Regions from separate parts of the Arthrobacter sp. NPDC097144 genome, predicted to be linked through region 1. Evidence: riboswitches for the same ligand, from Rfam matches in the RefSeq annotation. Region 1 holds a riboswitch; the other holds the start of a gene.
The links. A riboswitch is a leader RNA that binds a small molecule or an ion and turns the genes downstream of it on or off. The one in region 1 is predicted to bind S-adenosylmethionine.

Region 1 (4,063 bases):
TGATGTCCTGCTGCGAGGCGTTGACTACAGTGACGCCGTCGGTCAGTTCCAGGAGGCCGTGGGCGCGGAGCATGAACAGGGCGCGGCCGTTGTTGGCGGGATCCACCGGGATGCTGATGGTCGCGCCGTCGGGCAGGTCGGCCAGCGCCGCGTGCCGGCGGGAGTACAGCACTGCCGGCGAGTTGCGGATATAGAACAGGGGCACCAGATCCAAGCCCTTGTCCCGGTTGAACTGCGCCAGGTAAGCCATGTGCTGGAAGCAGTTGGCATCCGCCTCACCGTTGGCCACCGCAATGTTGGGCTGGTTGATGTCATTGACAAAGGTTGGCTGCAGCTTCCAGCCCTTTTCGGAAAGCAGCCGGCCGGCGATGCCCACCGGTTCCTCGTAAACCTTGACCTGCGAGGAAATGAGACGGATGGTCCGTTCGTCGGTGCCGGCACTGGCGGAACGGGACCCGCAGCCGCCCAGGATTGGCGCGGCAGCCCCGGCAGCCGCGAGGTAGGCAAGCAAGGTCCTGCGGCTGAGTGCGGGCGGAGCTGAACTGTTTTTGGGTGAGATGGAGTGCAAAGTGTCCTCGTCGAAAGTTGGAGTGCGGGCGCTGGAAGGGATCAGCGGCGGGTCAGACGCGCTTGTCGGCGCGGCGGGAGATCCAGGAACCGCTCAGCTGCACGGCCTGCACCAGCAGGACCATGAGCACAATGGCGGTGACCATCAGCCCGGTTTCGTAGCGGTAGTAGCCGTAGCGGATCGCAAAGTCGCCGATCCCGCCGCCGCCAACCAGCCCGGCCATGGCCGAGTAGGAGATGAAGCTGACGGTCATGATGGTGACCGAACTGATCAGGCCCGGGCGGGCCTCCACGAGCAGCACGTCGCGGACGATCTGCAGCCGGCCGGCTCCCATTGAACGCGCCGCTTCCACCACGCCGCCTCCCAGCGAGGTGATGTTCTGTTCAACGAAGCGGGCAAAGTAGGGCACCGCATTGATGGTCAGCGGCACGATGACGGCCGCCGTGCCGATGGTGGTTCCCACCAGGAGCCGAGTGAACGGGATGATGGCGATCAGCAGGATAAGGAATGGGAAGGAGCGCACCAGGTTCACCAGCGTGTCCAGGATCCGGTGCAGCTTGGGCCGGGGTGACAGTCCTTGGGGTCCGACGGCGTACAGCAGCACCCCCAGCGGGGTACCCAGCAGCACCGCCAGCGGAATGGCAATGATCAACATGGTGCCGGTCTCACCCAGCGCGGCCAGCAGTTCGGGCCAAACCTCAAGGACGCGGTCAAACATGGAGGGCCCCCTTGCGGTGGGCTTCGGGCCGCTCAAGCCGGATCTCGTCCGACACCAGATAACGTCCAATCGACGTGGCGGGGCTGAACCCGGGACGCTTCAGCTCACTCAGGTCGAACTGCTCCACCACCCGGCCCGCTTCCATGACGGCAACGTTCTCAGCGATGGCCTTAATAACGTTCATTTCATGGGTGACCACCACAATGGTGATGCCAAAGCGGGCGTTGACATCCGCCAGGTACTGCAGCACCGAGGCCGTGGTCCGGGGGTCGACGGCGGAGGTGGGTTCGTCGCAGAGCAGCACCTTGGGCTTGGTGGCAAGGGCGCGGGCGATGGCGACGCGCTGCTTCTGCCCGCCGGAAAGCTTGGCCGGATACGTTCCGGCCTTCTCCTGCAGGTCAACAATTTCCAGTGCTTCCAGCGCCCTTTTGCGACGCTGGGCCGAGTTGCCGATACCCGCGAACTTCAGCGACAGTTCCACGTTCTGGGCTGCAGTGAGATTGCTGAGCAGGTTGAAGTGCTGGAAGATCATGCCGATGCCGTGGCGGCGTTTGCGCAGCTCCAGGGGCGTAAGGCCCACAAGGTCTACTCCGTCCACCAACACCCGGCCGGATGCTGGCCGCTCCAGCAGGTTGATGTTGCGCAGGAGGGTTGATTTGCCGGCACCGGAGAACCCGATGATGCCCTGGATGCTTCCGCGGCCAATGTTCAGTGAGACGTTGTCGACGGCAGTCAGTTGCTGCCCGCCGGTGTCAAAAACGGTTGAGACGTTCTCAATCCGGATCATGTGTTCCTCCTGGGTCCAAGCCCGAGAAGAGGTGCCGCCGCAGGCCGGACCGCCGGCGGGTGCGCCGGAGCGCACTGCAGGGGACCGGGCGAAAGCGGGTGCTTCTCCATCGGTCCTGGCGGTAGCACCCTTGCTCCGCAGGATCGCGGAAGGGTTGCTGCGGCGTCACGGAGCCAGGTCTCTCAGCCGCTCTGGATGGTTACAGGTTCCATGGTCGCCGGGGCAGTGCAGATGCGCAATCAAATGTCCTGATGCGGCGAAGCATTGCGAATCATGACCTGTCCCGCGTCATCCGGGAGTTCCACAGCGAATGCGGGCATCCCGCAGGATGGCAGGTAAAAGACCAGAGGGAAGAAAGAGCGCGCGGGCGCCAGCGGGCTAAAGGCCGAAGTGCGGTGCTTCAATGACCGGGCAGGTGTTCATGACGACATCCAGCCCGGCGTCGGCCGCCCGCTGCGCCGCGGCCTCGTCAATGACGCCCAGCTGCAGCCACACGGCTTTGGCCCCCACCTCGATGGCCTGGTCAACAATTGCGCCCACGCGGGATGAGTTCACGAAACAGTCCACGACGTCGATGCGGCCCGGAACCTCGTGGAGGCTTCGGTAGCCCTTGTTGCCGTGCACGTCGTCGCCCTTGAGACTCACCGGAATGATTTCCATGCCCAAATGGTCCTGGATATAGCGGGACACACCGACGGCGGTGCGCAGGGGGTTGTTGGACAGGCCCACCACGGCCCAGCGGCCCTTGTTCTTCAGCAGGGATTCGATAACTGCGGGGTCATTGACGTGCGGCATCTGCTGTCCTTCGGTGGAGTCCTGGAATCGGGGCTCCAGCTTACCCGGCCGGCCTGATCAGCCCAGGAAAGATTCGATGGCCTCGGCCAGGGCAGCGTCCGGCACCCGGGAGACGTCACCCTCCACCAGCTGGAACTCTCCCTCGTCCAGGGCAGCCGCTGCCCGGCGGGCGAGGTCTTGGGTCTCATCCCCGCTGGTGCTTCCGGCAAGGACCAGCACGGGGACCTGGACGCCGCCGAGTCCTTCCAGCTCCGTCTGCAGCACCAGCAGCTCGTCCTCGCCTTCATCCAGGGCCAGGGCCGGTTCCAGCGCCACAACGCGGGTGATGACGGCGGATTCCTCGGCGGCCCGCAGCGCGAGGAACGCCCCCGACGCAAAGCCGTAGAGGTCTGCTGTGCCGCCGGCCACCTGCACCACGGCCAGCAGGTCATCGACGTCGGACTCGGCGGTGTACTCCTCGCCGAGTCCGCTCTCGCCCAGCCCGCGGCGGTCATACGTGTACACCGTGTGGTTCCCGGACAACAGATTCGCCAGTGCACGGGTGCCGGAACTGTTCCGGTCCGAGGTCAGCGGATCCACGATCACCAGCGGCGGGCCGTCGCCCTGCCGGGACCAGGCGATCTGGGTGCCGTCGGCGGAAAGGGCCATTCCGGAGGCACTGGGGGAAAGTTCCATGACAGACTCCTGCTCGCGGGAGGGGCACTGCGGACCCTTCAAACGTAAGGAGACGCTCCGGCCCCGGTCAATGCCCCCGCCCGGAACCCGGCCCCGGAAGCGGCCCCCGGGTGTCCGACCCCGGGGGTGTCCCCCGGCTGCCCGGCCCGCAGCTTACCGGCTGGCGGCTTACCGGTCGGCGGCTTACCGGCTGGCGGCTTACCGTTCCGCGGCCGCCGGCTGCCGGCGGAAGGAGGCGCCGCGGTGTTCGGCAGGCAGCTTGTCTCCGGCTCCGAACAACTTGTGGCGCAGCGTACCCGGCGTGTATCCGGTCCGGTATGCGCCGCGTTTCTGCAGTTCGGGCACCACGAATTCCACGATGTCCTCGAAGGTTCCCGGCGTGATGGCATAGGCCAGATTGAAGCCGTCGACGTCGGTCTCCTCCTGCCAGCGGATCAGTTCTTCCGCGATTTCGGCTCCGGAGCCAACCATCCGCGGACCAAGGCCGCCGATCCCGGCGGATTCGGCGATGTCGCGCACC
Region 2 (4,063 bases), on a different contig from region 1:
CTCGCCGTGCACCAGGACGTCCAGGCCCAGGTCCTCCTGCAGCTGCACCACGCGGGCAATTTCGTCCTTCAGGAACCGGTCATATTCCGCAGCGCCGATGCTGCCGCTGCGGACGGCCGCGCGGGCGCGGCGGACCTCGCCGGTCTGCGGAAAGGACCCGATGGTGGTGGTGGGCAGCACCGGCAGCTTCAGGTGCTCCTGCTGCAGTGCGGCGCGCTGCTCGGCCGGACCGCGGGTGAAGTCATCCTCGCTCAGGCCCCGGACCCGGCTGCGAACGGCGGGCACCACCACGCCCTGATAAGTTGCCCGGTCCCGCAGGGCATCCTCGGCCTCCTGCAATTCGGCAGTGACGGCGGCCCGCCCGCCGGCCAGGCCGCGGGCCAGCACTCCCACTTCCTGCACCTTCTGGTCTGCGAAGGCCAGCCACTGCGGCAGGTGCGCCGGCAGCGCGTCCTCGGCGTCGACGTCGTGCGGCACATGCTGCAGTGAGGTGGCCGTGCCCACCGAAACCACGGTTCCGGCGGAGTCCTGCAGGTTCTGCAGGACCTTTAGCGACGCGGTGAGGCGGTTGCGCCACACATTGCGGCCATCCACAATGCCGGCGAGGAACGCGGTGCTGCCCAGGCCGGCGAGCACCCGGGCGGACGGCAGCTGGCCGCGAACCAGGTCCGCATGCACGGCTTCCACCCCGGCCGCTGCGAGCACGGCCAGGGCTTCGCCGGGAGCTCCCGGGTTTCCGGCGGTTCCGTAGCCGGTGGTCACGAGCAGGGCCGGGCGGCCCGCGGCGGGGTTTCCGGCTGCGGGGTTTCCGGCGGCGGGGCCCGCGACGGCTGCCCGGGGAATACCCGCCAGGGTCCGGTACACCCGTTCCACCAGCCCGCCCGGGGCTGCCAGCGCGCCGCCCTTGTCCGTGACCAGGCCCGGCTCATCAAGTTGGACCCACTCGGCGCCGGCCGCGGCCAGCTGGCCGAGGATGCCTGCATAGGCGGCCACGGCGTCGTCAATCCGGTCCAGCGGGTCAAAGCCGGCGGGTGCGCCGTCCTCAGCCTTGGCCAGCAGCAGATACGTCACCGGACCCACGAGGACCGGGCGAAGCACCGCACCGTTGGCCCGGTGCCGGCGGATGGTGTCCGCGAGCTGGTGCGCGACGGCGGTAAAGGGGGTTTCCGGGCCGATTTCCGGCACCAGGAAGTGGTAATTCGTGTCAAACCATTTGGTCATTTCCAGCGGCGGGCGTTCGCCGCTGCCCCGGGCGAGGACGAAGGAAGCTGCGGTGCTCACGGCGCCGTCGCCGCCGGCCAGATCAGCGAACCGGGACGGCAGGGCGCCGAGTGCCGCGGTGGTGTCCAGGACCTGGTCGTAGAGGGCAAAGTCCGCGGGAATGGAGGAGTCGGCGGCATTCAGGCCGAGCTCCACGAGGCGGTTGACCGTCCGGTCCTGCAGGGCCCGGGCGTCCTCGAGGAGCTGCTGCTCGCTGATGGCGCCGCTCCAGTGCGCGTCGAGGGCCTTTTTGAGTTCACGGTTGGGGCCGATCCGCGGGTAGCCCAGGACAGTGGCGGCGGGGAAGATGCTGACGGCGGTCATGTTTGTCTCCTGATGTGCGGTGGATTCGCGATGGATGTGCGGTGGTCTGAAGTGGATATGCGGTGGTGTGGAGTGGTCGGAAAAGAGCGGAAAAAGGGGGAGGGGGCTGTCAGGCGGGAAGGCCGTCAGGCGGAGCGGGCGCCGCGCGTTTCACCCGGCACCCCGCGCGAGGCCGGAAGATTGAGGGCTTCGACAATTTCCACGCAGGCACGGGCCTCGTTGAAGGTGTACAGGTGCAGGCCCGGCGCCCCGTCGTCGAACGCTGTCCGGGCCAGTGCAACGGCGGCGTCCACGCCGATCCGGCGCCGCTCGGCGTCCGAACCCGCCAGCTCCAGCCGGTGCAGCAGGGCAGGATCCGGATGCACTCCGGTCATCCGGGCCAGGCGCTGCAGCCGGGCGGAGCTGGACATGGGGATGATGCCGGGAATGATCGGAATGGTGACGCCGGCGGCCCGTGCGGCGGTGACCAGCCGGACATAGTCGGCGGGGTCGAAATACACCTGGCTGATGGCAAAGTTGGCGCCGGAGCGTTCCTTGGAGACCAGCACCTCGATGTCATGCTGGAAGGAGGGCGATTCCGGATGCCGGTTGGGATAGGCCGCCACGCCAACAGCCATCCGGCCGCCGGCCAGCGTTGCGGAATGCTGGTCCTCGATGTCCCTGATCAGCTCCACCAGGTACCGGGCAAACGGCAGCTCGCCCCGGAAGGCGCCGGGATCCGCCGGCAGGTCACCGCGCATCGCCAGCACGCCGCGCACGCCCAGCCCCACTAGCCGGGTTACCAGCAGGCACAGGCTCTCGCGGGTTTCACCGACGCAGGTCAGATGCCCCAGCGGCCGCAGCCGGGTGGCGTGCACCAGGTGTTCAAGCAGCCGGACCGAGGCCTGGCGCCGTTCCGGGCTGCCGTTGTAGGTCACCGAAACGTAGTCCGGACAGGTGCCGGCCAGCTCCTCGATAACGCGCATCACAGCGGTTTCGGTCCGGGCACTCGTGGGCGGATACAGCTCGTAGGACAACGCCGGCGGAACGGCGGCAGGCACTGACAGGGTCATTCGGGCTCCTCGGTCCGTGCCGAGGGAGTGCCGCAGGGGCTGCCGGGAAAACCGGCTGGCCATGCGAGCGGCAGGGTATTGCGCTGACAGGTGTCACGGGCAAGGCTCCATCGGTCCTGGCGTTAGCACCGTTCAATTCAGCCTCCGGAGGAGGGAAAAGATGGTTGCTGCGGCGTCAACGAGCCAGATCTCTCAGCCGCTCTGGATGGGTGGTGGGTCCAATCTAGGGGCCTGCAGGGACGGTGGCAATCCATGCACCTGATGCGTCAGAGTGTTGCGCCACAAATCCCTGGGGCGCGTCATGAACGACACACGCGCCACAGTGCGTCACATACCGGGGCTGCCGGCTGCAGCATCTTTCGCCCGGAAAACGGTGCTCCCGGACCGAAGAACACCCGTGACTTCCCCCGCCGCCTGTAGTTGGATGACGGGACAGCCCAACATCCGGACAGTCCAACATATGGGGGAGAACGCAATGGGAAGAGTCAGCGGAAAAACGGTCTTGATCAGCGGGGGAGCGCGGGGCATCGGAGCGGCGGCAGCCCGGCGCCTTGCCGATGAAGGGGCACGCGTGGTTATCGGTGACCTGCTGGACGCGGAAGGCCAGGCACTGGCCGAAAGCCTCGGTGCCGGCAACGGGGCATCGGGCGCCTATGTGCACCTGGACGTAACGAATCCCCAGGACTGGGCGGCCGCCGTGCAGGAGGCCGAAAACCGCTTCGGCGGACTGGATGTGCTGGTCAACAATGCCGGAATCGCCAACTTCGGCAGCATTGAGGACTACACGCTGGAGCAGTGGAACACCATCATCGCGGTGAACCTCACCGGAGTGTTCCTGGGCATCAAGGCCGTCCTCGAACCGATGAAGCGTTCAGCCGCAGCGTCCATCATCAACGTCTCCTCCACTGCCGGCCTGCAGGGCTACAAGGACCTGCCCGGCTACACGGCCGCCAAGTACGGGGTGCGCGGGCTGACCAAATCGGTGGCCCTTGACCTGGGCCCGTACGGGATCCGGGTGAACTCGGTGCATCCGGGAGCGGTGCGCACCCCCATGACCGACGGGCTCGACGGCGGACAGCAGCACGTCGCGCTGCACCGCATGGGCGAACCCGGGGAGATCGCCAACCTGGTGCTGTTCCTGGCCAGTGATGAATCCAGCTTCTCCACCGGCGCCGAGTTCGTGGCCGACGGCGGAGAAACCGCCGGGCTTGCCCACAATGAGGCGGTGGAACTGAGCTCGGAACCGGCTCAGGCGCCGTCCTCCACAGCAGGCTTCACCGCTCCCGCCGAACCGTCGGCCGTTCCGGCACCGCCCACCGCATAAGGCACGGATTCGGACCGCAGACGAGTGAGGGCTCCGGAAACCCCGGAGCCCTCACCTGTTTCGCTACCGCCTGCAGAGGCAGGAAGCGTTAACCTGCGTGGAG

Region 2: linked by a shared signal. The riboswitch ahead of ACIQXM_RS03065 (methylenetetrahydrofolate reductase) and the one ahead of ACIQXM_RS07070 (methionine ABC transporter ATP-binding protein) in region 1 are both predicted to bind S-adenosylmethionine.

The regions. Positions count from the first base shown of each region.
Region 1 is NZ_JBIWDW010000003.1:24,592-28,654, forward strand. Features, by position in the region: gene ACIQXM_RS07060 (MetQ/NlpA family ABC transporter substrate-binding protein) at 1-511, opposite strand, end outside; gene ACIQXM_RS07065 (methionine ABC transporter permease) at 621-1,286, opposite strand; gene ACIQXM_RS07070 (methionine ABC transporter ATP-binding protein) at 1,279-2,073, opposite strand; SAM riboswitch class I at 2,177-2,275, opposite strand; gene ACIQXM_RS07075 (CoA-binding protein) at 2,452-2,868, opposite strand; gene ACIQXM_RS07080 (alpha/beta fold hydrolase) at 2,926-3,543, opposite strand; gene ACIQXM_RS07085 (LLM class flavin-dependent oxidoreductase) at 3,742-4,063, opposite strand, start outside.
Region 2 is NZ_JBIWDW010000001.1:654,239-658,301, reverse strand. Features, by position in the region: gene metE (5-methyltetrahydropteroyltriglutamate--homocysteine S-methyltransferase) at 1-1,584, opposite strand, end outside; gene ACIQXM_RS03065 (methylenetetrahydrofolate reductase) at 1,710-2,636, opposite strand; SAM riboswitch class I at 2,742-2,848, opposite strand; gene ACIQXM_RS03060 (SDR family oxidoreductase) at 3,112-3,960, shown strand; gene ACIQXM_RS03055 (GH1 family beta-glucosidase) at 4,049-4,063, opposite strand, start outside.